Undibacterium sp. KW1: one gene and its partner. The protein of the gene in region 2 interacts with the protein of the main gene of each other region in a pairwise test. Links are inferred from orthologs where the notes say so. Each region holds a gene or a part of one and is shown on either strand. Other genes may lie near its edges.

Evidence for each region.
Region 1: the proteins of secD (region 2) and pheT interact in binary tests that used the Escherichia coli proteins (3 or more experiments, as listed by UniProt). The link is inferred for Undibacterium sp. KW1 from one-to-one orthologs.

Annotation. Positions count from the first base shown.
Region 1 is NZ_AP018439.1:3,326,052-3,329,435, reverse strand. What follows is about bases 175-3,235. They hold pheT (phenylalanine--tRNA ligase subunit beta), read left to right. Parts: upstream 175-522; coding sequence 523-2,949; downstream 2,950-3,235. Other genes in these bases: UNDKW_RS14950 (integration host factor subunit alpha), read left to right, coding at 2,992-3,235; pheS (phenylalanine--tRNA ligase subunit alpha), read left to right, coding at 175-448. Outside these bases: more of pheS, read left to right, coding at 1-174; more of UNDKW_RS14950, read left to right, coding at 3,236-3,384.
Region 2 is NZ_AP018439.1:1,039,449-1,042,645, reverse strand. Bases 324-3,197 are described here. They hold secD (protein translocase subunit SecD), read right to left. Parts: upstream 2,763-3,197; coding sequence 885-2,762; downstream 324-884. Other genes in these bases: yajC (preprotein translocase subunit YajC), read right to left, coding at 2,842-3,168; secF (protein translocase subunit SecF), read right to left, coding at 324-851. In the rest of the region: more of secF, read right to left, coding at 1-323. UniProt on the Escherichia coli protein: Part of the Sec protein translocase complex. Interacts with the SecYEG preprotein conducting channel. SecDF uses the proton motive force (PMF) to complete protein translocation after the ATP-dependent function of SecA.

The DNA of each region.
Region 1 (3,384 bases), 2.3 Mb from region 2 along the record:
TATCAAAGTCATCGCGCCTGGCCGTACTTATCGCGTCGATAGTGATGCCACGCACTCCCCGATGTTCCATCAGGTTGAGGGCTTGTGGATTGCTGAAGACATCAGCTTTGCTGACCTCAAAGGCGTGTACCTGAATTTCGTCAAAGCCTTCTTTGAAACTGACGATTTGCAGGTGCGTTTCCGCCCATCGTATTTCCCATTCACGGAACCTTCAGCCGAGATCGACATCGCCTTTGGTAGTGGCCCGTTGAAAGGCCGCTGGCTGGAAGTGTCCGGCTCTGGCCAGGTACACCCTAGCGTGGTACGTAACATGGGTCTGGACCCGGAAAAATACATAGGCTTTGCCTTTGGCTCCGGTCTCGAGCGGCTGACCATGCTGCGCTATGGCGTCAATGATTTGCGCCTGTTCTACGAAGGCGATTTGCGCTTCCTGAAGCAGTTCAACTAAAAGAATTACACAGCGCATCCCTGAATTTTTGAGTGGCGCATCGCGCCCTGCATCCAACATTAGACGGCTGAATTATGCAATTTTCTGAAAACTGGCTACGTACCATGGTCGATCCGAAGATGACTTCGGATGAGTTGTCCCATCTGCTCACCATGTCGGGATTGGAAGTCGAAGAGGTGGAGCCGGTTGCTCCCCCATTTAATAATGTCGTCGTCGCGGAAATCCGCGAAATCGCCAAGCATCCCGATGCTGACAAGCTCAATGTCTGTCAGGTTGACGTAGGTACTGGCAGTCTCTTGAATATCGTTTGCGGCGCACCGAATGTGCGCGTAGGCATGAAAGTGCCATGCGCCATGGTTGGTGCCATCCTGCCACCTGGTGCAGACGGTAAACCGTTTGAAATCAAGATAGGTAAGCTGCGTGGCGTTGAGTCCTACGGCATGCTGTGCTCCGCCCGCGAATTGAAATTGTCGGAAGACCACGGCGGCCTGATGGACTTGCCGTCCGATGCACCAGTCGGTCAGAACTTCCGCGATTACTATCAACTTAATGACCTGAAATTCACCATCAAGCTGACACCCAACAAGGCGGACTGCCTGTCGGTACTCGGCGTGGCGCGTGAGGTATCTGCCCTGACTGGCACAGCCATGCACTTGCCGGAAGCAGTCGTGCTGCCAGTCACTTTGCAAGAAGTTTTGCCTGTTAAAGTCAGCGCACCTGACCTGTGCGGCCGTTTTGCTGGTCGTGTTATCCGTGGCGTCAATGCCCGTGCCGCGACGCCGGAATGGATGAAGCAAAGACTGGAGCGCAGTGGTCAGCGTCCTATCTCTGCACTGGTGGATATTTCCAACTATGTCATGTTGGAACTGGGCCGTCCGTCCCATGTGTTTGATCTGGACAAGATCCACGGTGGCCTGGAAGTGCGCTGGGGTAAAGCTGGTGAATCGCTGAAGCTCTTGAATGGCAATACGGTTGAGGTGGATGACTGGGTTGGCGTTATTTCAGATGATAAAGAAATTGAATCCCTGGCCGGTATCATGGGTGGTGACTCGACATCCGTGACTCTGGATACGCAAAACATTTATCTGGAAGCCGCTTTCTGGTGGCCACAGGCGATACAGGGCCGTGCCCGTCGTTTTAATTTCTCCACTGATGCAGCGCACCGCTTTGAGCGCGGCGTCGATTTTGCCTCTATCGTTGAACACATAGAGCGCATCAGCGCCCTGATCGTTGAGATTTGTGGTGGTGCCGAACAAGTCAAGCTGGGTCCGGTGGATGACCAGATCGTCAACCTGCCACAACGTCTGCCAGTCAAGCTGCGTACTGCACGTGCAGTGAAAGTCATCGGTGTGGCGCTGGATGATGCCAGGATTGCGGATATTTTCACCCGCCTGGGTTTGCAATTCACCCAGCAGCCAGGTGAGTTCCTGGTGACGCCGCCATCTTATCGCTTCGATATAGAAATCGAAGAAGATCTGATCGAAGAAGTGGCGCGTGTATATGGCTTTGAAAATATTCCTGCATTGCCGCCAGTAGCTGCCAATGCCATGCTGATCGCACCAGAAAACCAGCGTTCGCTGTTTGCCGTGCGTCGTCTCGTGGCTGACCAGGATTATCAGGAAGTGGTGAATTACAGCTTCGTTGAAGAAGCATGGGAAAAAGATTTTGCTGGCAATGATGCGCCAGTTAAATTGCTTAATCCTATCGCCAGCCAGATGAGTGTCATGCGTACCAGCATGATAGGCAGCCTGGTAGCGAATGCCCGTTATAACCTTAACCGTAAACTGAATCGCGTCCGTATTTTTGAAATCGGCGCAGTGTATTTGCAAGATGCTGGCGTGCAGGATGGTCCGCTGGAAGTGGCTGGCTATCACCAGCCTAAACGCCTGGCTGCATTGGCCTATGGCCCGGTAGCAGAAGAGCAGTGGGGCCAGGATACCCGCAATGTTGATTTCTTTGATATCAAGGCTGATCTGGAGGCCTTGTTTGCACCTGGTTCTTTGCGCTTCGTCAAGAATGAGCATGTCGCCCTGCATCCGGGCCGCAGTGCAAGCATAGAATTTGAAGGTAAAGTCATCGGCTTTATCGGTGAGTTGCATCCACGCCTGCAGCAAAAATATGACCTGCCTTTGGCACCCGTGGTATTTGAAGTTGATGTGACAGCCTTGCAACAAGTGCAAGTGCCCTCATATCAGGAAATATCCAAGTTTCAGGCAGTCACCCGCGATCTGGCGCTAGTTGTCAAACAGACAGTTGTAGTGCAAAATCTGCTGGATGTTTTCAAGCAGGAAGCGCAGCAGAACGAAGCATGTAAAATCGTGCAAGGCTTTGTTTTGTTTGATGAATATCGTGGAAAAGGTCTGGAAGCAGATGAGAAAAGTCTTGCTTTCCGCTTTAGCTTGCAAGATACTCAAAGTACGCTGCAAGACGATAAAGTGGAGGCTGCAATGCAAGCCCTGGTGCAAGCTGCGAGTCAGCAATTTGCTGCCAAACTGCGTTGATCTTGTCTGTAATTGTTAGTATTAATTGAGAAGAGTTTCGAAATGAATGATGTAATTTCCGCCGAGTTCCAGTCGGTGCTGGATGCTGATTTGAATCGCGCAATGCAGGAAGCCCGGGCGCGGTCACAGGCGGAAAAGGAATTGCCTACCTTGACCAAGGCAGAATTGGCCGAGCTCCTGTTTGAACATGTAGGTTTGAACAAGCGCGAAGCCAAGGACATGGTAGAAACTTTTTTTGATGAAATCCGTGATGCACTGGAAAGGGGCGAGGCCGTCAAGTTGTCCGGCTTTGGCAATTTCCAGTTGCGTGACAAGCCGCAACGTCCTGGTCGCAATCCTAAAACCGGTGAAGAAATCCCTATTACTGCACGTCGTGTCGTCACTTTCCATGCCAGCCAGAAACTCAAAGGCATGGTCGATGATGTCGGTAATCAA
Region 2 (3,197 bases):
ATCAGCAACATCGACAACACCATCATCTGGGTACAACCGTGAGTGATGATGGTGCGTGAGATCGTGCTGGTAATCGCGTTGTCGATCACCTCGGTCACAGACATCTTGCGCTGCTTGCGGAAATTTTCACGGATACGGTCAAAAATAACCACAGACTCATTCACCGAGTAACCCAGCACCGCCAGTACTGCTGCCAGTACCGACAAGTTGAACTCCCATTCAAAGAAGGCAAAGAAACCCAGGATGATAATAACGTCATGCAAGTTGGCGACAATTGCAGCCACCGCAAACTTCCATTCAAAGCGTATTGCCAGATATAGCATGACGCCCAGTATCACGAACAACAATGCCATCAAACCATCATGTGCCAGCTCATCACCGACCTGGGCACCAACGAGCTCTACCCTTTGCAGCTTGACCAATTCGGTTTTGGCAGCGTCCTGACAAGCGAGTTTTTCTGTGGTCGCACCATTCGCTGCACTGGCTGGAACTTTACTGAGGTTGCCATTTTCAATTTTGCAAAGTGCCTCAAACACGGTATCAGCAACACTGACCTTGGCATCTTTTTTTGTTTCTGGCAAACGTATCACCACGTCTTGCGCCTTACCAAAGGTTTGTACTGGTGAATCCTTAAAACCCAGCTCTTCTACCTTGTGGCGTATGGCATCGACATTGGCAGCCTTGGGGTAGGTCACTTCCATGACCGTACCACCGGTAAACTCAACCGAGAATAGCAGGCCCTTGTGCAGCAGGAAAAACACGGCTGCGACAAAGGTCAGTGCAGAGATGACATTGAATATCAGCGCATGGCGCATGAAAGGAATGTCTTTTTTAATACGGAATAATTCCATGATGAATTCCTGTGTTCTTGATAGTCTGGCTGCTTACTTGCCAGCGTTGTCTGTTGGTTTCCAGATCGTTCCAATAGAAATGGACGCCAGTTTTTTCTTTCTTCCGTACCAGAAGTTCACAACGCCGCGTGAGACGAATACGGACGAGAATATCGAAGTCAGAATACCCAGACAGTGAACCACAGCAAAACCGCGAATCGCACCAGAACCAAATACCAGCAGGGCCAGACCAACGATGAGGGTAGTCACGTTGGAATCAAGAATCGTGGCCCACGCGTGGTCAAAACCTTCTTCTATGGCTTTTTGCGGTGTCTTGCCTGCGCGCAGTTCTTCGCGTATGCGTTCATTGATCAGCACGTTGGCGTCAATCGCCATACCCAGCGCCAATGCAATCGCCGCAATACCCGGCAAGGTCAGCGTTGCCTGCATCAGTGACAAAATCGCCACGAGCAAGAGTACGTTGAAAGACAGTGCCAGCACGCTGAAGAAGCCAAACATCAGGTAGTAAGCAATCATGAAAACAGAGATCGCAATAAAACCATACAGTGTCGAATTGCGGCCCTGTTTGATGTTTTCCACGCCCAGTTGTGGGCCTATCGTGCGCTCTTCTATGATTTCCATCGGTGCAGCCAGAGAACCCGCGCGCAACAACAGAGCCAGGTCACCAGCAGCGGACGATGTGCCCATGCCTGTGATGATGAAGCGATTGCGCAATTCATCATTGATGGTTGGTGCAATCAACACTTCGCCCTTGCCCTTTTCAAACAGGACGATCGCCATGCGCTTGCCTATGCGTGAGCTGGTCGCATTGCCCATGCGTTTGCCGCCGTCACCATTCAAATCAACGCTGACAGCAGGCTGCTGGTGCTGGTCAAAAGTGGAGGTGGCATTGGTAATGTCGTCACCAGTAATGACAGGGTCTTTGGTGAGTATCAGGTACTCGCCACGGTTGGAGATGAATTTTTCTGAGCCATAAGGAACGGCGGTATTGGCATCAACTGAGCCGATGACACTTTCATCCAGCAAACGGACTTCCAATGTTGCGAGGCGGTTGATAATATCCTTGGCGCGCGCGACGTCCTGTACGCCCGGTAATTGGACAACAATACGGTCAGCCCCCTGTTGCTGAATGATAGGTTCAGCAACACCGAGTTCATTGACGCGCTTGGACAAGGCGGTAATATTTTGTTTGATACCTTCCGAGACTACATCTTTCAGTGCTTTGGGTTTCAAACTTACCTGCAAGCCAAAGTCGGCGCCATCACTACCGGCGGTGTCGAGCAAATCGACATCTGTCATCTGCGACAGCAAGACATTCTTGGCCTTGGTACGTTCTTCTGCATCACGGAACTTGACCTTAATCAGGTCACCTTCACGGTTCAAGCCCGCATGGCGCACTTCTTTTTCACGCAAATTGCTACGCACGCTGGAGACCAGGCTTTGCATGCGCTTGTTCATGACAGCCTTGGTATCGACCTGCATGAGGAAATGCACGCCGCCACGCAAATCCAGGCCCAGGAACATAGGCAGTGCATGCAGATTTTGCAACCACTTTGGCGTATTCGCCAAAAGGTTGAAGGCCAGCGTATAAGTAGGATCAGCGGGATCAGCGTTCAGGGCTTTTTCGAGAGCTGCCTTGGCCTTGAACTGAGTATCCGTATCTTCAAAACGGGCGCGGACTGTGCCTTGCACACCGTTATATTCATAGGAGATATCCTTGCTTTTCAGGCCAGCCTGTTCCAGCGCTTTTTCTACACGGCCAGCCATGTCAGATTCGACTTTGACGGTGGCTTTACCGCTACTGACTTGCACTGCAGGTGATTCGCCAAAGAAATTTGGCGCAGTATACAAAGCACCAAACAGCAAGGCGATCAGAATCAGTATGTACTTCCAGAGTGGATAGCGATTCATAATGGGGAAAATAATTGGAAGCTAAAAAAGCACAACGCAGCCCAGTTTATTTTTGGACTGCGTTGCCGTGTTTTGCTGATTAAATCGCTTTAATCGTGCCCTTGGGCAGCATCATGGTGATGGACATCTTTTGTACGACCACTTCTGTACCGTTGGCGATTTCTATGGTCACATAGGCATCACTGACCTTGACTACTTTACCCAGGATACCGCCTGCTGTGACCACTTCATCATTCTTTGCCAGGGCATCCATCATTGCCCTTTGCTCTTTCTGACGCTTCATCTGAGGGCGTATCATCAGGAAATACATTACTGCTACCATCAGGAGCAAAGGCCACATAGTCAGCAGATTGCTCTGGAGATCGCCGCCAGCGGCTGCTTGTGCGTAAGCATTGGAAATAAACACGTTCAGACTCCTGTCATTTTAATAATGAA